DNA from 3 places in the Brevibacillus sp. 1238 genome. Region 2 is predicted to be linked to each of the others. Evidence: riboswitches for the same ligand, from Rfam matches in the RefSeq annotation. Region 2 holds a riboswitch; each other region holds the start of a gene.
What was found. A riboswitch is a leader RNA that binds a small molecule or an ion and turns the genes downstream of it on or off. The one in region 2 is predicted to bind cyclic di-AMP.
Positions count from the first base shown of each region.

Region 1 (6,755 bases), on a different contig from region 2:
TTGCATTGTATTTTTTCGCTTTTGCTTTCGCTTCAGCCGATTGGCTCAGAATTCCTTCTTTTGGAAAGTAAATCAGCTTGCCGATGTTGGACATCATCTCAAAAACGTGTGGATTTTCCCGCTGAATCGTCTCATTCAGCTGTGATGCCAGTGAATGCATGGTAGCCTCCCTCTTCCTTTGGAACATCTGTTTATCATCAACAATAAAGATAGCGCATCTACATGCATTTGTCATCTAGCAGGCAGGGATTTTTCAGATTTTTGAACGGATTCTTTTGACAATGGGTGAAAACGTTTGCTACGTTGTAAACACATAGAGGGGCAGGAGGGATTGTACCGATGGCAGAACGGAGTATCGTTCTATTAGGGAATCCGATTTTGCGCGACAGGTCGAGAAAAGTGACATCCATGACTCCCCAGACAGAAACGATTTTGCAAGACATGAAGCATACGCTGTACGCCAAAAAAGGACGGGCCGGATTGTCGGCTGTGCAAATCGGCGTTTTGCAGCGGCTGGTGGTGCTGGATTGCGGCAGCGGCCTTGTCGAGCTGATCAACCCGGAGATTGTGGACGTGAGCGGCGTTCAGATAGGTCCAGAAGCTTGCCTGTCGATTCCGGGGGTGATCGGGATCGTGAGTCGGGCACGCTCTGTAAAAGTGCGGACAGAGACGCGCAGCGGCGAGAAGCACGTCTTTGAGGCAGAAGATTTTTTCGCGCGTTGTCTTCAGCATGAGCTGGATCATCTGGAAGGAATTTTGTTCATCGATCATGTAGAAGCACTGTACTCTGCGAAAACGGGCAAACAGCTCAGGCCAAAAGACGCCAACGCGATCCTGGCATACAGAAGAGACGTCTACCGACAAGCATGACAAGCGCTTGATGTTTTGCGACAACAAGGAGAATGACAAATGAAGCGTTGGAACATCGTATTAACAGGGTTCGGAACCGTAGGCAAGCAAATCGCGCGACTGCTGCAAGAACGTAAGGACCGTTACCGCCAGTTGTACCAGGCTGACGTCAGGCTTGTCGGCGTCGCCCGCTCAATTGGCGGCTTATACGATCCGCATGGACTTGCGGAAGAGGGCTTGAACGCATTTGCGCAAGAAAAGAAAGCGGCTGCTTCGGCATGGAACGCCGAAGCATGGTTGGCGAAAACAGAAGCGGACATCTTGATCGAAGCCGGGCCGTCCGATGTCCAAACGGGAGGAGCGAGCCTTGGCTTTATCCGCCAGGCGCTCGCAAAAGGAATGCACGCCATTGCCGTGTCAAAAGGTGCGCTCGTCGTCGATTACAGCGGCTTGTCCGCTTTGGCAAAAGAGCAAGGCGTCCAGTTGAAAATCAGCGGGGCGACTGCGGCGGCTTTGCCGACCATCGACCTGTTCACCTACAATTTGGCTGGCTGTGAAATCAGGCACGTAGAAGGCATTTTTACCGGAACGACCAATTTTGTGCTGACGAGCATGATGGAAGAAGGGATCAGCAGCGAAGAGGCGATCCGGCGGGCGCAAGCGATGGGAATCGCAGAGCCTGACCCGACATATGACATCGAAGGCTTTGACACCGCATCCAAGCTGACGATTTTGGCCAATGCTGCGTTCGCTGCTCCAATCAAGCTGTCCGACATCCCGCGGGCCAGCGTACGCGAGGTGACAGTGGAACAAATAGCGGAGTGGAAACAAAGCGGGCGTGTGCCCAAGCTGATCGGGACGATCAAACCGACTGCGGACGGGATTCAAGCGGCTGTAGAATTGAAAGCGGTTGAAGCGAGTCACCCTTTTGCCCGTGTAAAAGGCACTACGAAGGCGATTCGGGTCGAAACCGATGTGATGGGAGAGCTGATGGTGGTCGGCGGGAAGTCAGACCCTGTAGCAGCGGCAGCCGCAGCGCTGAAAGACCTGGAGCATATTCTCAGCAAGTAAAAGCGCAGCTCCTAAACGGCAACAGCCCTGAGCAAGCTTCGTCTGTTTTCCAGCGATCGGCAGGCATGTATTTGCTGCTTTCACGCGCATACTACCGATGTACCACAAACTATCCAAATAGCGGCGAGGGGGCCATACGATGAAGCAATCATCTGATGTCAATGCCGAACTGCAACAAGTTTCTGCCTATCCGACCAAACAGAAGATGAACCAAAAGGATGTCGCTCTGTTTGACGAGCAGAAAGGTTGCGGCTGCACCCCCGAAGCGAAAAACGCGGCAAATACGGAGCAAGGCTAGCTCCACACGAGAAAAGCCGGGTCTCTTTGTGCGAAGAGAAACCCGGCTTTCGTGTGAAACGATTGTTTTATCCGATAAATTCTTGAACCCAGTAGCCGTTCGTGTATCCGACACCGATTTTGGTAAAGGCCGGGTTCATAATGTTTTTGCGGTGGCCATCACTGTTCATCCATTGCGTCATGACTTCTTCAGGGCTGCGTTGACCCATGGCGATGTTCTCGCCCGCAGCCATATAAGAGATGCCAAACTGCTTCATCATGTCAAATGGCGAACCGTACGTAGGGCTTGTATGGTCGAAGTAGTTGTTGTTCGACATGTCCGCTGCTTTTGCAAGTGCCACTTTGGACAAAGAAGCGTCCATCGTCACGGGAGCCAGTCCTGCTTTGGCGCGTTCCTGATTGACGAGATCAGCGACTTGCTTGGCAAAATCTCCTATTTTAGCCTGGTCAGCTTGTCCGGTTGGAGCCGCAGGTGTAGTTGCAACTGGTTGCGCAGGTGCTTGCGGTGCTGTTTGCACTGGTTTTTGTACGGGCTTTTGCACTGGCTGCTGCTGAACAGGTACTTGCTTTACTGGTGGAACAACAACCTGATTTTGCTGGGCATTGGATGCAAAAGGCAATTGTCCCGCATATGGAATCCATTGATAGGAAAATTGATATGGTGTACTGTTACCGTTTTTCAACGGGCAGTTTGCGGAAGTTGCAGCAGAAGCAGAAGTAGTAAATCCGGTCAAGGCCAAGCCCAATCCCAGAGTCATGGCGATGGCAGTAGCTCCAAAACGTTTCATATTCACATCGTCTCCTTTTTTTGGCCTACGAGGTTAGTTGTCGGATTCGGGTTGAGGAAACAACCCTACGCTCCTTCGAGCGATTCACCCCATAGCGGGTTTTGTTGACCCGCGTAAAAGATCCCCCGCACTTCCATTCGTGAGGAAGTTTCGGCGTATTGGTTTGGCATGACCCAGAATATCAGACCATCCCGCCCGAAATAAAGGAGTAATATCTGCCAATCTGCTGGAAACGTTGGTGCTAGTGCGTTTATTTCGCTTCGTCTTCGTCGTCCTTCCACGCTGTCAATCCGCCGAGCAGCGCTTTTGCCTCATATCCGTGCTCGCGCAGCAAAGCTGCCGCTTTTTGGGCTTTATTTCCCGTTGTGCATACAGTGATGATCTGTCTTTCTTTGACGGCCCGTTCTGTTTCTTCATCTAATAGTTTGGCGCCCTGCGCAAGCATGTGCACGTATGGAACATTTCGCGTGTCAGCGAATTTGCTTTCCACACTGCCTGTCTGAAATTTGGCTTCGTCGCGAACATCAAGGAACAAAATCGGAGTACCCTTTTCCAAAAGTTGCTTGATTTCTTGCTTTGTATACACTTCTTTTGACATGAATCATCCCTCCAGAACCTTAGTGTATCAGGTGAGAAACGGGCCGTGTAGCATCTAAATAGTTGATTATAGCGTATTTGTATGATAGAATGATAGTATTACTTGAATAATTAAGCCTAATTCATCGAGGTGCATAATGATGCTGATGGATAACGTTTTTGGATTCCCGATTCACACTGGCGCGGTCATCGGAGCCGCAAGGATGGGAGAGAGGAAGGGCTTTCGTCGTTTTAGGTTTTCAAAAAGTTTTGGTTTTAACATGGCAGTTCCGTCCTATGACACTTTCATATTGTCGAAGTAGAATAAATTCACATATCATGAAGGCGTATTGCAATCAGATGTTGGAGTATTTCTTCATGATATGTGAGCTTTATTTGCCTCGGTAAATATGACTGCATATTCAAATTGACTTTTGGAGGTTTTTTTACATGCAATCGAACGGAACAGTTAAATGGTTTAACGCAGAAAAAGGTTATGGCTTTATTCAAGTAGAAGGCGGAGACGACGTTTTCGTACACTACAGCGCAATCCAAGGTGACGGCTTCAAAACTTTGGAAGAAGGTCAACGCGTTCAGTTCAACATCGTAACTGGCAACCGTGGCCCACAAGCTGAGAACGTAACAAAACTGTAAACCTCCTTTATAAAAGAAACTGTCCTGAGTGGGCAGTTTCTTTTTTGTGTCTGCGGGAACGAATTACAGAAACGGATTGTTTACATAAGCTCCTTTGGTAGCCATGACGAGCAAATTCGTCGCCATGAATTTCGGTGTGTACGGCATGTCGTGTTCGAACCACAGGTCGTGGAAAAAGCAGTCGCCACTTTTGGCAAAGTAGACGTACTGGTCAACAACGCTGGCGTCAGTACGGATCAAAAGCTGGAACAGTTCGACGTGGAGCAGTGGAACAAAGTGATGAGCATCAACTTGACAGGCTGCATGCTCGGGATGAAATACGCGGTGCCAGAAATGAAGAAAGCGGGCGGCGGCTCCGTCATTCACATCTCGTCCATCGCTGGCTTGGTTGCCCTGAACTACACGAATGCGTATACGGCGGCAAAAGGGGCGCTTCGCTCGCTTGCCAAAGCGTCTGCTGTCGAGCTGGCTCCAGACAACATCCGCGTCAATTCCGTTCACCCGGGAATTATCGTGACGCCGATGATCCAGGAAACGCTCGATCACGGGGCTGGACAAATGTTTGAAAGGGGAACGCCGTTGCCGCGATTGGGCAAACCGGAAGATATCGCTTATGGTGTCCTGTATCTCGCTTCTGATGAATCCAGCTTCGTAACAGGTACAGAATTGGTCATTGACGGCGGTTGGACAGCCCGATAACGATAACGAAAAGACAAGGCGTTGGGAGATGCATCCCGGCGTCTTTTTTCTCTACCCATACACGCTTGTTCTCCCGTATAATCGAGAATGCTGTCTTTCAAGCAAGAACGGGGAGGGAACAAGATGGAAGAATGGTTGGAATCGCTGCAAAAGGCCGTTCCGCTGCTGCAACAGGCTGTGAGCGTGAACGAAATCAAAAAAGGACATTCCGCAGACAAAAAGTACCGTGTCGATTTGCCAGAAGGGCGTACTGTGGTGCTCCGAGTCGCAAGCGAGCAGCAGGCTGAGCAAAAAGCGCAGGAATTTGCTGTCTTGCAGTCGCTTGCGTCGTATCCGATCCGGGCCTCCAAGCCGCTTGCTTTTGGCGTGCAAAAAGAGCTGGGGATTTGCTACATGCTCGTGAGTTACATCGAGGGCGATGATGCCAGAGATCGCTTGCCTTTTTACACGGAAAGCGAACAGCAGCAGACAGGATTTTTGGCGGGGCAGGATTTGGCAGCCATGCATCAGCTTGCGGCTCCAGCGGCGATCCCGCCTTGGATAGACCGATGCGTGCAAAAGCATCGCAGGTACGTCGAGGCGTATCAAACGTTCTCGCCACCGCTTCCGTACGGAGACAAAATCTTGGCTTACATTGAGCGGCACTTGGCCTGTCTGGAAGGACGGCCGAACCAGTTTTTGCATGACGACTTCCATGTCGGCAACCTGATTGTCCGCGATGGCACTTATGCCGGGGTGATCGACTTTAATCGCTACGATTGGGGCGATCCGGTTCACGAGTTTGTGAAGCTGGCTTTTTTCAGCAAAGAAGTGAGCGTTCCGTTTTGCAACGGTCAGTTGGCCGGGTATTGGAATCATCAGGAGATTCCGGACGAATTTTGGACCTTGTTCAACGTCTATACGGCAATGACCGTTTTCTCCTCCATCATCTGGACCAAGCGAGTTGTGCCCGAGCAGCTGCCGGACATGATCGCGCGGGTCAATCTTATCGTCGAAGAGTACGATGCTTTCGAACGGCGTACTCCGCACTGGTATAAACGGATCGAAAAATAAAAAAGAACTATGGCAACTACCATAGTTCTTTGGGAAAAGGGTGCGACAATTACAGACAGTGGCTGTCGATTTCTACAGTAAGCAGCTGGCTAGGAAGCACAGACAAGCCAACTACTTGACCGCCGCCGACAGACGTACGTCCGTAAGTTGTCAGAAGGACATTCTCGGCGTTGCCGTTACGGCCGACAATCAGGCGCACTTCGTAGTGGTTGGTCGCAACAACAGTTGCGTTCAAGGCAATACGAGTGTTGGCTGCAAGGGTTTGTGTTACGTCGAGAAGTGTACCTACTGGATTGGTTTGTGTGACAGCATCGCCCCAGTTCAATACTTGCACACGCACCTCTACAGGTTCGTCGTTGAGGTTGACCAAGTCGATGTGAGCGGTAAGAGCAACGTTCAGGTTGTTTTGCAAAATACCTGTTGTTCTCACCGTCGTTCTGCGATGATGGCCTCCATCTCTGTCGTGTGTGCTTGCAAACTCCATTTCAGACATCCCAGATCACTCCATTCTTCAATCTTAACTGATGGGACAATATACAATATTACGTCTTGTCTCCTTTTGTAACGGCGAACGTAATGGGACGAGTAACCATTTCTGATAGAAAGCGGTGGAAATGTTGAAAGAAGCTTCCATATTCAAGCAATTAGACTATTCGGCGCGTTTCGAATGGGGATATGACGGGGTGGAGGAGCTGGCGGGCCACTCTGATATTCTAGTAATCATCGATGTGCTTTCCTTTACGACCTGCGTCGACATCGTGTGCGGGC
Region 1 is NZ_JARXWC010000008.1:37,358-44,112, forward strand. Features, by position in the region: gene M2298_RS18435 (aminotransferase class I/II-fold pyridoxal phosphate-dependent enzyme) at 1-160, opposite strand, end outside; gene def (peptide deformylase) at 340-870, shown strand; gene M2298_RS18445 (homoserine dehydrogenase) at 910-1,920, shown strand; gene M2298_RS18450 (hypothetical protein) at 2,060-2,218, shown strand; gene M2298_RS18455 (CAP domain-containing protein) at 2,286-3,005, opposite strand; cyclic di-AMP (ydaO/yuaA leader) riboswitch at 3,013-3,171, opposite strand; gene M2298_RS18460 (rhodanese-like domain-containing protein) at 3,256-3,603, opposite strand; gene M2298_RS18465 (cold-shock protein) at 4,032-4,235, shown strand; gene M2298_RS18470 (SDR family oxidoreductase) at 4,386-4,934, shown strand; gene M2298_RS18475 (phosphotransferase family protein) at 5,058-5,987, shown strand; gene M2298_RS18480 (hypothetical protein) at 6,037-6,480, opposite strand; gene M2298_RS18485 (hypothetical protein) at 6,602-6,755, shown strand, end outside.
Region 1: it holds a riboswitch for cyclic di-AMP, as region 2 does, so the genes downstream of both, M2298_RS18455 (CAP domain-containing protein) here and M2298_RS23290 (quaternary amine ABC transporter ATP-binding protein) in region 2, are expected to answer to the same signal.

Region 2 (6,755 bases):
CGGCGCATTCCGCGGGAGCAAGCGCGCGGGCTGTGTTTGCCAAAGTGACGCTTCCGCTCGCCTTGCCAGGCATTGCGGGAGGCGGACTGCTGGCGTTTATCTCCGGGCTGGACAACTTCGGGATTCCGGCATTTTTGGGTATCCCGGAAAATATCTCTGTACTCAGTACACTGATCTACGAGGAAGTGATCGGATTTGGGCCGAGCGCTTTTGCCAGGGCGGCTGTCCTGTCTGTTTTGCTCGGCGTCATTGCGCTGGCAGGGACAGGGATGCAGTGGGTTTTGCTGCGGAAAAGCCGGGTAGACCAGACCAGTGCCGAGGACAAGTCCATCCGGCGGTCTTTGGGCAAGCACCGTTTGACGGCGGAGGTTTTGGTGGGCGGGTTTTTGCTTGTGACGAGCCTGCTTCCGCTTTTGTCGATGGCCGCAACCGCTTTTGTCAAAGCGTACGGCTTGCCGTTTGTCCCGGAAAATTTGACGTGGAAGCACTTTGCCTTCGTAATGTTCGACCACGCAGGTACGAAGGGAGCCATCGGCAACAGCTTGATGCTTGCCAGCATGACGGGTGTCTTGTGCGTCGTCGCGGGCACGCTGTTCGCCTACTGGCGCATTCATAAGCCGTCTGCGCTTGGCAAAGCGATGGAAGGGGCTGTAGCGCTGCCGTATGCGCTTCCGGGCATGGTGCTCGGACTTGCGATGATTTTGACCTGGATTGAACCGATTCCCGGCTGGCAGCCAGGCATATACGGAACGGTTTGGCTGATCATGATCGCTTACGTGACGCGCTTTCTCATTTTGCAAGTCAAAAGCAGTACGGTTTCGATCATGCAAGTGGGCAAAGAAGTGGAGGAAGCGGCACGGATCAACGGCGGGCGCTTCTGGACGAGATGGCGGCGCATTTTGCTCCCGCTCTACGCGCCGGGCATGGCAACAGGTTTGTTTCTGGTCTTTCTCACCGCTTTTACAGAGCTGACGATTTCGTCGCTCTTGTGGTCATCCGGCTCGGAAACGATCGGTGTCGTCATTTTCAGCTTTGAGCAGGCGGGATCGACAACGTACAGCACGGCCCTCTCGACTTTGATCGTAGGAGCCATCCTGCTGGTGCTCGCGGCGGGCAGTCTGTGGAAACGATACTGGCAACGGAGGATCGAACAATGAACAGTGCGCGGGTAATAGGGGTATCGAAAAAATTCGGGAATGTCACGGCGCTCCACCATCTCGATTTGCAGATCGGCCAGGGCGAGTTTGTCGCTTTGCTCGGTCCGAGCGGCTGCGGCAAAACGACGCTGCTGCGGCTCCTTGCCGGGTTCGAATCCCCGACAAGCGGAGAAATCTGGATCAACAACGAGTGTGTAGCCAGCGCGGCCAAGCGCAAGCCGCCGGAAGAACGGCGGATTGGCATGGTGTTTCAGTCGTTCGCCCTCTGGCCGCATTTGACGGTCTACGAAAACGTGGCGTTTCCTTTGCAGCATCAACAGCAGGTGCCGGAAGCGTACAAGCAAAACCCGAAAGCGCGGGTAGCCCAGATGCTGGAGATGGTCGGTCTGGGCGGTATGGAGGAGCGGTTCCCCAGTCAGCTTTCCGGTGGGCAAAAGCAGCGTGTGGCGCTGGCGCGCGCCATCGTGTTCAATCCGACCTTGTTGCTGATGGACGAACCGTTGAGCAGTCTGGACGCCGAGCTGCGCATGCAGATGCGAAAAGAAATCCAGTTCATTCACCGCGAACTGGGTACGTCGATTGTCTATGTGACGCACGATCAATCCGAGGCACTGGCCATGGCTGATCGCATTGTCGTGATGAAGGGCGGCAGAGTTGAGCAGGCAGGCACTCCGCACGACATTTACTACGCCCCGGAGTCGCCGTTTGTCGCCAAGTTTGTCGGCAGAGCCAACTTTTTAAAAGGGAACTGGGCTGCCGCGAACACCTTTTTGCTGGAAAAACAGGGAGCGTCATCGTTGCCGATCACCGTTTCGCGTGATTTTTCCGCTTTTTTCGATCAGCAAGTATTGCCTGTTCGCCCGGACCAGTTGAAGCTGTCCACCTGGCAACAAGGCGCGGACGGGATCATGGGCAAGGTCGCTCACGTCCAGTTTCAGGGCCGGGAGCTGATTTACTCGATTCGCGTCGGGGAAGAGGAATGGGAAGTGGTCACCGATATTAGCGAGCGGTTTGCTTACGATGATTCTGTACTGGTGAGCATTTGCGTGTAAGCTGGAAAGCAGGCGAAATAGCTTTCATTGGTGAGCAACCGATAGCTAATGTCAGGATATAAATAAAGAACGATCAAGCATGAGGCAAGCAGGCAGAAGCGAGCATTCACAATAATTGGCAGCAGGCGTATAATCAAATCACATTACCGAATCTGATTCAAACATTTCATACGGCCTAGTTCCGGGGCAACCCGGAAGCGGGGGAACCAATCTTTTGGGGTTAATCCTGAGCAATCAGGAGGGATGAGATAAGTCTTCTCTGCCATCCTACCCGTCAGCTAACCTCGTCGGCCAAAGCAGGGAAGGTTCATGAAGCGATGAAGTCTGGGCAATGATGCGAAAAAAGAGGAGCGGTCCTCTTCGGGCGCGTTTATAGGCCATTTCAGACTTTTTCTTTGGGACCTTTGTTCTTGAGAAAAAGGATGAAATAGGTCTATTTTTTATGGCGATTTTCATGTGTGGCTTTTGTCATACGCGTGCATGTCGATGTGCGAGGATGGCGGGCGGCAAATGAATTTCAGCATAAACCCGGTGCATGAAACCAAAAAACGAACAGCGAAATCAGGAAGACAGCGTACAGGGAGCCTTTTGCACAGGGGCGCCAGGTATTAGGTAAGCCTGCGTTAGTTCTGCAAAAATCGAGCGTACACAAGCGGCAGCGTCTGCAGGTGGTTCGTCCGGTTGGAAGCGGAACTTCGCAGGTTTTTTCATTTGGGAAAACAAGAAAGGGAGGAAAGGCTCATGCCCAAAATGACAGTCAGGCAATTGACGAAAGTGTTTGGCAAGCAGCCGCAGGCAGCGTTAAAGCTGTTGGAGCAAGGATGGACAAAGGAGCAAATTTTTAAAGAGACAGGGCAATCGATCGGTGTGAACCAGATCAGCTTCTCGGTAGCAGAGGGCGAAATTTTCGTCATTATGGGGCTGTCAGGCAGCGGCAAATCTACCTTGATCCGACTTTGCAACCGCCTGATTGAGCCAACCACTGGGAGCGTTCAGATCGATGGCGAAGAACTCATTGGTATGAAGCCGGCTCATTTGCGCGAGGTACGCAGGAGAAAGCTCGGCATGGTTTTTCAAAATTTCGCGCTCTTCCCACAGCGAACGGTACGGGAAAACATCGAATTCGGTTTGGAGATTCAGCAAGTACCGCATGGATTGAGGCAAGAAAAAGCACGCGAAGCGCTTGCGCTCGTCGGGCTTTCCGAGTGGGAAAATGCCTTCCCTGATCAATTGAGCGGCGGAATGAGGCAGAGGGTCGGCCTGGCCCGGGCGCTCGCCAACAATCCCGACATTTTGCTGATGGACGAAGCGTTCAGTGCCCTTGATCCGCTGATTCGAAAAGACATGCAGGATGAGCTGCTAGAGCTTCAGCTAACGATGAAAAAGACTATTTTGTTCATTACTCACGATCTGCATGAGGCATTGCGGCTCGGTGACCGGATCGCCCTGATGAAAGACGGTCGCTTCATCCAGGTCGGGCGTCCCGAAGAAATCATGACCGATCCTGCGGATGAATTCGTGAAAAAATTCGTTGAGGATGCAGACTTGTCCAAAGTGCTGGTGGCAAAACACGTGATGAAAAGGGCAGAAGCGATTACTCCTGACAAAGGTGCGAGGGTGGCCCTCCAGCTCATGATGGACAACGGGGTATCCAGTCTGTACATCGTAGACAAAAAGCGGGCATTGCTTGGGCTTGTTACCGCCTATGACGTTTCGCTTGCGATCAATACGGGCGAGTCGCTTGAAGCCATCATGAAAAAAGATATCCCCAGCGTGGGGCCAGATGCCCGTCTGAACAGCCTGTTTCCTCTGATGGCAGATTTGCACGTTCCGATTGCTGTCGTGGGTGAGGAGCGGCGTCTGTTGGGCGTCATTGTCAAGGGAGCGGTGCTCGGCGGGCTTGTCGGCAAGGTCAATCCGCAGCAGGGAGCAGAGGTGATGCCCCATGGATTCCGTGCCTAAGTTGCCGATCGGTGAGTGGGTGGAACGAATCGTTGAGGCGCTCGGTCAGCACAAAGGCATTTTGTTCGATCCGATCGCGATCATCATTTCGGGAATGGTCACGTACTTTACCGAGGTTTTGGCTGCGATACCGTCTGTTATTCTCATTTTGCTGTTCGGGGCGCTGGCCTGGGTATTTGGCGGGCGATCTTCGATGTTTTTCACATTGCTTGGGCTGTTTCTCATTGCCAATCTGGGGTACTGGGATGAAACGGTCGAAACGCTCGGCTTGGTTATTGCTTCTGCCCTGTTGTCCATCACTGTAGGGATTCCTGCGGGTATTGCCTGCGCGCGAAGCGATACTTTCACGAAGCTGGTCATGCCGTTGCTAGATTTGATGCAGACGATGCCAGCATTCGTTTACTTGATCCCGGCCATTTTCTTTTTTGGACTGGGCGAAGTACCAGGGGTCATTGCTTCCGTTATCTTTGCGCTGCCGCCGATCGTCCGATTTACGAATCTCGGCATACGTCAGGTTCCGCCGGAGCTTGCAGAAGCAGCGGATGCTTTCGGCTCATCGAGATGGCAAAAGTTGATGAAGGTGCAACTGCCTTTGGCGAAGACGACCATCATGGCGGGAGTCAACCAGTGCATCATGCTTGCGCTTTCGATGGTGGTTATCGCCGCCATGATCGGAGCAAAAGGATTGGGAGCCGATGTTTATCGGGCTGTATCCCAGGTGGATATCGGCAAAGGTTTTGAAGCGGGGTTATCGATCGTGATTATTGCTATCGTTCTGGACCGCATTTCCCAGCATGCCAAACAAAAGGAGAGAAAAGCGTTATGAACAAGTTCACGCGAAAAAATGCACTGACATGGGTGGTGGCTGCGGCTATTATGCTGGCAGGCTGCTCTCAGCAAGGCTCTACACCGACAGGGGCGACGATTGGGCACAATCCGAATCCCGTCCAGGTGCCGAAGAACGCGATTGGGGAAGCAGTGGGATATAAAATCATTGGAATTGACGCTGGTGCCGGCTCGATGGTGAAGACTGAGGAAGTCATGAAGCTGTACGGCCTGGACAACTGGCAGCTTGTAGAAGGATCGGATGCGGCGATGACTGCCGCGCTGACGCGTGCCTACGAACAGAAGCAACCAATTATCATCACGGGTTGGACGCCGCATTGGATGTTCAAAAAACTGGATCTGAAATATTTGCAGGACCCGAAAAACGGCTTTGGCGGAGCTGAACAGATTCATACCATCGTTCGAAAAGGATTGAAGCAGGATCACCCTGCCGCCTATCGGTTTCTGGACGCGTTCCAATGGAAGCCTGCGGACATGGAAGCTGTGATGGTACATATTTTGGACGGGAAAAAACCAGAGGAAGCGGCTGCGGAGTGGGTGAAAAACAACGAAGACAAGGTCGGGAAGTGGGTAGAGGGGCTTGCTCCGGTTCAAAAAGAAAAGCTGACCATCGCTTACGTGGCATGGGACTCGGAAATTGCCAGTTCGCACATAGTGAAGGAAGTGCTGGAGACAAAGCTCGGATATGAGGTGGAATTGAGTCAGGTCCAGGCTGGACCGATGTGGGCAGGCGTAGCCATGGGCGATGTGGACGGGATGGTAGCAGCCTGGCTTCCCTCTACCGATGCGAGCTATCTCAAAAAGTTCGGGGATCAGTTGGAAGACCTTGGCCCCAATCTGGACGGAACCAAAATCGGATTGGTGGTTCCAGGCTATATGAACATCCAGTCGATTGAGGAGCTCAAATAAACGGGAAGAGGAGGGGCTGGCATGAAAAATTGTCTGGTCATTGGGGTGGGAGAGGCATTCACGTCTTTTGTGCAGACGATCAGAGGAGGCAGTGACTCTCTGTTCTTCCGGAAAAGTCCTGTTGCCTATTCGCTGATCAGGGGAGAGCGTCACTCCTGCACAGAAAAGTTGTCGCCCATTTCTTTCGATGAAAGCTATCTTCATCAAGAGGAGTTGTTAGTCTATCAGTCTGTCTATCTGTTTGTGGACGAATGGCCAGAAGGGCGTGATTTCATTACTTTGTTTCGGCAGTTGGGCACTTGCCGCATTTTCGTTCTGACACAGGAGCAGCAAAATGCGAGTTTATACAAAGGGTTAGGTGCCCATTATGTCATCATCAGCAAGCCAGGGTACAAGGGATATCGATGGCTGGCAGAACAACTCAGCGGTTGATTGGAAAAAGGCTCCGTCAGTAAGCAGGCGGAGCCGCCTTTTCGATGCACAGGTATTCAGTTGAGGAATCAGCCCAGCATTTTTTCGAGGTCCTTGTCCAACACGTAAACCTCGATTCGCTCCCCCATCTTGGTGCTGATGTCGCTATGACTGGACAGCACTTTGCAGCCGGTCAGCTTTTCTACGATTTCTTCTGATTCCTCGCTATACATCTCACGAAGCACCTCGCGCATTTCTTTTACAATGCGACGGCCTTTATCGTGGCTGGAGAGATGTTTTTCTTCAACGGTGAGCACTCCCTTGAAGCGAACGAGGACCATGTCGCCGACGATGTAGGTTTTTGCTTCTTGAGGGCCACGTCCGATCAAGTCGCGTTGAAATTTGATGAAAGTTTCGC
Region 2 is NZ_JARXWC010000013.1:113,839-120,593, reverse strand. Features, by position in the region: gene M2298_RS23300 (ABC transporter permease) at 1-1,157, shown strand, start outside; gene M2298_RS23295 (ABC transporter ATP-binding protein) at 1,154-2,209, shown strand; cyclic di-AMP (ydaO/yuaA leader) riboswitch at 2,372-2,518, shown strand; gene M2298_RS23290 (quaternary amine ABC transporter ATP-binding protein) at 2,951-4,171, shown strand; gene M2298_RS23285 (ABC transporter permease) at 4,155-4,997, shown strand; gene M2298_RS23280 (glycine betaine ABC transporter substrate-binding protein) at 4,994-5,926, shown strand; gene M2298_RS23275 (hypothetical protein) at 5,948-6,358, shown strand; gene M2298_RS23270 (Na-translocating system protein MpsC family protein) at 6,427-6,755, opposite strand, start outside.

Region 3 (6,755 bases), on a different contig from region 2:
CTGTATCCAGCCGCCTGGACGATCAATCGGGAAGTTGTCGAAGAAGTGAAGATCGGGGAACACACCTATCAGCCGGGGGAGACGCTGATGATGAGCCAGTTTGTCATGCACCGTCTGGAACGGTATTACGACAAGCCGGATGAGTTTATCCCGGAGCGGTTCGCCAGCGACTTGCTGAAACGCAACCCTGCGTATGCCTACTTTCCGTTTGGGGGCGGGCCAAGGGTTTGTATCGGAAACAACTTCGCCCTGATGGAAGCGGCATTGTTGCTTGCGACGATTGCGCAGCGATATCGCTTGCGGCTTGCGGAGCCTGGACAGGTAGTGGAGCCAGAGCCGCTGGTTACGCTGCGTCCGAAAAACGGACTGCCCATGCGCCTGGAAAAACGGGATTAGGGCAAAAAAAAAGAGGCATCTTTTCACTACGGTTTCGCCGTGATGTGTCAGATACCGAACTGGGGGTTATTTATCACTGAAAGCAACATGCTTACAAGAAATACTTTAACAGAGAAATATAAAGAATAAATTAACTGACAATAAATCTAAATAAACTATCCGTGGAAAAAGGGAATGGTGAAGGAGAAGCTGCTTCCTATTCCCTGTTCGCTGTTTACCGTGAGTTCTCCGCCATGGCGGCGCACGATGCTCTGGCAGATCGTCAGTCCGAGCCCTGTGCCGCCGTTGTTGCGGTTGCGGGATTTCTCCGCGCGGTAAAACTTGTTGAAGACTTTCGGCAAATCTTCGGCAGCAATTCCTTCCCCTTTGTCGATCACGGAGAACAGCACGTGACCTTCTCGCTGATCGCATGTAATCAAAATCGAGCCATTCGGTTTGTTGTAGTGAATCGCATTGTTGATCAAGTTTTCCATGACGCGGCGCAGCTTGGTTTCATCGGCCTCGATGTGCAGCTCATTGGAGACGCGCAGTTTCCAGTGAAAAGTCAATCCGGCTTCTTTCACCCGCGCCAGGTAGTCCTCGATAATTCCCTTCAAAAAGCCTTTTACGTGAATGCGGCTAATGTTGAGCCGCACCTCTGTGCTTTGCACGGTAAAGTCTTGCAGCTCGTCCAGCAGCTTTTCCAGATCGCTCGTCTTGACTTCGATCTTGCCCATTTGCTTCTGGATGCGCATCAAATCCGTGACGCGGCCAGAGCCGATATAGGAGGCGTACCCTTTGATCGTAGTCAGCGGCGTGCGGAAATCGTGGGCGATCGAAGCGATCATCTCCGATTGCCGTTCTTCGGAAAAACGCAGCTCATCGACCATGTCGCCAAAGTAGCGAAACAGCTGTCCGAACTCGTCATGGGAGCGATACGTAAACGTCACCAGCCGCTTGCCTTCGCGAATTTCCTGCGTGACACGGGCCAGTTCGCTAACCGGACGCAAAATCCAGCGGACGAACAGAGTGAGCAACAGCAAGCCGACCAGCACGAGGCTTCCGTAAATAAACCAGAGCATCATCGAGACTCCGGTTGTGCCCATAATGTCGTAATCGTCCGTGTAGAAATAGATGACAATCTCGCCTTCACGGGGAGGCTCTTGCTGAAAATGGTATTCTGCCACGACTTTCAGGTCGCTTTTCGTGGTGGAAGGGAGGGACAGCTTCAAGGAGTAGGCTTTTGACGGCCTGTGGTAAATCGTGTTGCCGCTCGCGTCCTTCACGACCATCCGGTACATGACGTCTTCTGGCAACTGCTTCTCCAGCTCCTGGCGCTCGATCGGGTCCTTGAAGTTGCTGGAGCGCAGCAGTTGGTTGACCCGGACCTTTTCTGCCGCATCCTTTTCTGCCTGGTACTGGTTGTGACGGTCGTTTTTCAACTGGTCGATGATGATGTCCTGAAAAACGAACTTGAACAGCAAGATGTTGAGCGTAATCAACGCGATAAAAGAAAGAAACAGTTTTTTGCGGAGGCTCATCTAAAGCTTCTCCCCGATGAATACGTAGCCCGTCCCCCACTGAGTTTTGATGAATTGCCGCTCTGTTTCCAGCTTCTCGCGCAAGTTTTTGATGTGTACCGTCACCGTATTGAGCGAGCCGTAGCCATAGCCCCAGACGCGGTCGTAAATTTGTTCCCGCGTGAAGACGATACCCGCATTTTCAGCGAGAAAAGTCAGCAGTTGAAACTCTTTCGTGGACAACTCGATCTTTTGGTTGTTGACGTAGACGGAATACGTTTCTTTATGGATTTCCAAATCCTTGAACTTCAAAACCGTGATCGGGGAACCGGAGGCGTCTTTTTCCGGCTGCTCCTCGGTATGCTTGCGGATGCGCTCGTAGCGGCGCAGATGGGCGCGTATGCGGGCGAGCAGTTCTTCCGTGTCAAACGGCTTCGTAATGTAATCATCGGCCCCGATTTCAAAACCGACTACTTTGTCTACGGCCTTGCTTTTGGCGCTGAGAAACAAAATAGGCAAGTCCCATTCGCGACGGATTTGCGAGCACAGCTCGTAGCCGCTCATGTTAGGCATCATGATATCGAGCAGAATGAGATTAGGCCGCTCTCCCTGGCTGAGCAGGGCAAGTGCATCCTCGCCATTTTCCGCAGAGGAGACCTGAAAGCCTTCGTTTTCCAAAATATCTTCAAGCAGTTCAATAATCTCCTGATTGTCGTCAACGATTAAAATGTGATCTTTCACCGGAATTACCCCCAGTTACTTCTATTAATAAGTGAACAAGTATCATGGCAAAAAAGAATCAGCCTTGTCTATCATAACATGCTTTCACAGAATAGGAACAAGTATCCCTTCATTCATGCTTATTTCCTTATAAGTAAGGGCACCTATTTAGACCTGGTACTAAATTTCGTCAGAAAAAGCCAGAGACGATTGTCCCTGGCTCTTATGTTTTTGCCGAACTACTTCTTTTTTGGTTGATTTTCCGGCAACGATGCAGCTTGCACCGCGTTTTCCTTTTTCGGAGTGTCCGCCTTTGCTTCCAGAACAGGCGAGCTGATGCGCTTGGCACCAACAAAACGCTTGCTCCAGTAGTACGGGTCGTTCAACTTGGTGTTGACGACTCCGCGGCCGGATTCCGAATGCACGAATGTGCCGTCCCCGATGTAGATGCCCACGTGAGAGATGCTTCGTCCGTTTGTATTAAAGAACACAAGATCTCCTGGTTGCAAGTCTTTCCGTGCAACTTCTGTACCGTACTCATATTGAGAGGCAGAATTGTGCGGCAGGTCTACACCTAACGCGTCAAATACGTAGCGTGTGAAACCGGAGCAGTCAAAGCCTTTTTTGGATGTGCCTGAAGATTTGTAAGGAACGCCGTACAGATCATCGACAACCTCTTCGAGTGTCGTGTTCTCCGCCGCATGTGCAGCGCCCGCTCCCATAGCAAGCAATCCAGCCATAAATAAAGATAGTACCACCTTGCGCAAAAGAAACTGCTCCTTTCGTGAGCCTACGAAGTTAGCTGAAGGGTTCGGTCGAAAGGACGCCCTAAGTTGCCTAACGCAACTATTCACCCCAAAAAACTGGTTCCCCCGTTTCCGACATGCGGAATTCGGCTATTTTTCGATGTTTTTTTACACGCACTCTACGAAGATTCGCTGCTTGTCCGATTTTTCCTTTTTTTTGACTGCTTGTTCATATTTTTGTCACAAAATCCTGTCTAAAGGTGTAACGTTTTGTTTCGACATTGCAAGAGCGGTTGGAATGGGGCGAAAACAGGCTCGTCCGATTATGGCAGGAAGTGCTCTCCGTCCAAGGACGGAGGGAAAAACCAACCGCACGCCCGTTATGGAAAGCCTATCCGGGGGGCTACAATAAGGGCATAAGTTAGCAAGCACCACATGCACAAGAGAATAGGAGGTAAGCGAGCAATGAGTGAACGGTCTGGAAAGGTTTTGCTCGGGCTGGTTCTCTTGCTAATCGGCGGGTTGGTTCTGCTGGATCAAATCGGAATCGACTTCGGTGACCTGATCGGGATTTTGATTCCCGGGGTCATCATGCTGTACGGCGCTCGAAAGATTATGGGACAATCCGGTTCGCGTTTCTGGGGAATCGTGATCTTCCTCTTCGGGTTCCTGATGCTGATTGGCAAGCTCCATCTGCTGTTCCACGGCTTACTGGCCATTGGTGTGATTTATCTGGGGTATCGCTTACTGCGCCCCAGTCATGTCCCCAAAGAAGCGCCACCTGCCTGGGAGCGTCAGTGGGCCCAAAAAGTATTGAAAGAAGACGCGCTGGACGCCTGGGAAAAAGATGTGACCCGTCGCCAGCCATAGAGTTGCTCAAGTCGCGAGAGCTTTTGGATGAAATAACACGATGTGATATGATGAGGAGGAAATAAACATGAGTATTTTTAAACGTTTGCGTGACCTGACAGTAGCTTCGGTGAATGACGCTTTGGATTCCATGGAAGATCCGGTAGTGATGCTGAATCAATACATGCGAGATATGGAAGTGGAAATCGGACAAGTCGAAGTGGCTGTCGCCCGTCAGGTAGCACTGGAAAAGAAATTCCGCCAACAACTGGATGAAGCGAACACACTGATCGACAAACGCGATCGTCAAGTGAAGCTCGCTCTGACAGAAGGGGAAGATGAACTTGCTCGCCGTGCACTTGCAGACAAAAAGCAATACGAGGCGCGTGCAGCAGAGTATGAGACACTGTACTTGGCAGCATCCGAGGCAGCTACGCAAATGCGCGAGAAGCTGGCTGAGCTGAAGGAAGAGTTCTATAAAATGCGTGCGAAAAAATTCACGCTGATGGCTCGGGCACAGGTAGCTCGTACACAAAAGCAAGTGAATCATGCCGTAGTGGGAATCGGAAATCAGTCCGCAGGCCGCGGCTTTGCTCGCATGGAGGAAAAAGTGCTGCGCATGGAAGCCGAAGCGCAAATGAGCGGTCAATGGCGCCAGACAAACCTCGCTTGGGAGAACGCGCTTTCTGAGTTGGAAAAAGACGATCTGGATACAGAACTGGCAAACATCAAGGCATCGCTTCAACAGAAAAAACCAGTGTCCGCCCAGCCGGAACAATCTTGATTGGACAGGAACTGGGGGATTGGTTGTAGAATAGAGTGTGTCAATCAGGCAGCCTGTATAGCAGGCTGCTTTTCCCCTAGGAGGTACGATTCTTGGCAGACTTCATGGTCTTTTTGCGAAGGTTCATCGCTGAGCCTGGGCGTGTCGGCAGCGTGATCCCGAGTTCGCGGTTTTTATGTGAGCGAATGTTGAGCAGCGTCAATTGGGCTTCAACGGATGTTATTCTGGAGCTGGGACCTGGCACAGGAGCTTTTACCCAAACCATTTATCAAAATATCAATCCGGATACCGACTATGTGCTTGTGGAGCGTGACAGCCAGTTTCGATCCATCCTTCAATCACGCTTTCCTGATCTTCCTGTCAGGGAGGAAGCGACGAGACTCGGACAATATTTGCAGGAGATGGAGCTTGGCAAGGCAGATGTCATCATTTCCGGCCTGCCGTTTGCCAATTTCCCACAAGAGTTGCGAGCAGCCATTCTGGATGAAGTACAAAACGTATTAAAACCAGGCGGCCTGTTCATTACATTCCAATATTCGCTACAACTCCAGGCTGAGCTGCAGGCGCGTTTTCCTTGGGTAGAGACAGACTTCACCTTGCTGAATATCCCACCTGCATTCATTTATACGTGTCGAAACAGACAAAGTGAAAAAGATCGGCATGGGGCGTAAGAGAGGAGACTTTTGTGAAACTGTCCCGCTTGCACACAATGTTGGCTGGCGTCCTGATCATTTTGACAGGCATCGGCCTTTTATTAGACAGTTTGCATATCATTTCGTTCGGTCTGTTTGATCTGTGGCCGATGGTGCTCGTCTACTTCGGCGTTCGCCTCTGGGGTCAGAACAAACGGATTGGCGGCGGCATTCTGTTCAGTTTGGGAATCATTATTGCTCTGGACATGTGGTTCGGTATCGGTGTGGATGACTTGTTCCAACTGGCAGTTCCCATCCTGTTGATTTATTTTGGCTTCCGATTGATTCGCGGCAAAACGAGAGGGGGCGGGAACCGGGCTTCCTTTCCCCCGTTTCCGGAACAACGGGAAGAGCCTTCTGGTCCGGCTATGACTAGCGAGGATCAGCCTGTTCATACACACAACGGCATTCGGCATGACGCTGCACAATGGCTGGACAGCTTGAGCAAGTGGAAGCCTTCCCGCAGCAAGCTGCTTGAGAAGGAAGAGGAAACTGGGCGTGAACGAATTTTGCCCAAAGATTCTCGCAGTTCGTTGATTGGCGATTATCATCTGACTTCCGGGCGTTTTGAGTTGAGCACCTTGCATGTATGGCACGGGATCGGGGATGTGGTGATTGATCTGTCCCGCGCGGTTTTGATGCAGGACGAGGCCGCTCTTATTGTGGAAGGATGGGTAGGGGATGTCACCGTTTATGTCCCTGTCGATCTTCCGGTTTCTGTGAACGCCGAGCTGAGTCTGGGCGACCTGGAAGTATTGAGCCACCGCCAGGGAGGGATCAACCGGAGTGTGATGATTCGTTCCGAGCAATACGAGGAGGCGGCTCAAAAAGTGAATTTGCATATCTCGCTGCTTGTCGGCGATATAAAAGTCAAGTACATCTAGGAGGTACTGGCGGATGCGTCGACAGCGATTAGCGAGTATTCAGTGGCAATATGTGCGCTACGGCGTCCTGCTCGCCGCAAGTGCAGTTACGGTTTCGTTTGTTTGCTTTTTTTGGCTCTATTTTTCCTGGAAAGACATGCCGGAGGTTCATCGCGCATACAGCAGGCTGATCAGTGACCCGAGAG
Region 3 is NZ_JARXWC010000011.1:46,102-52,856, reverse strand. Features, by position in the region: gene M2298_RS21370 (cytochrome P450) at 1-396, shown strand, start outside; gene M2298_RS21365 (sensor histidine kinase) at 552-1,916, opposite strand; gene M2298_RS21360 (response regulator transcription factor) at 1,917-2,636, opposite strand; gene M2298_RS21355 (C40 family peptidase) at 2,855-3,382, opposite strand; cyclic di-AMP (ydaO/yuaA leader) riboswitch at 3,387-3,523, opposite strand; gene M2298_RS21350 (LiaF transmembrane domain-containing protein) at 3,827-4,231, shown strand; gene M2298_RS21345 (PspA/IM30 family protein) at 4,299-4,994, shown strand; gene M2298_RS21340 (class I SAM-dependent methyltransferase) at 5,087-5,665, shown strand; gene liaF (cell wall-active antibiotics response protein LiaF) at 5,680-6,570, shown strand; gene M2298_RS21330 (HAMP domain-containing sensor histidine kinase) at 6,584-6,755, shown strand, end outside.
Region 3: it holds a riboswitch for cyclic di-AMP, as region 2 does, so the genes downstream of both, M2298_RS21355 (C40 family peptidase) here and M2298_RS23290 (quaternary amine ABC transporter ATP-binding protein) in region 2, are expected to answer to the same signal.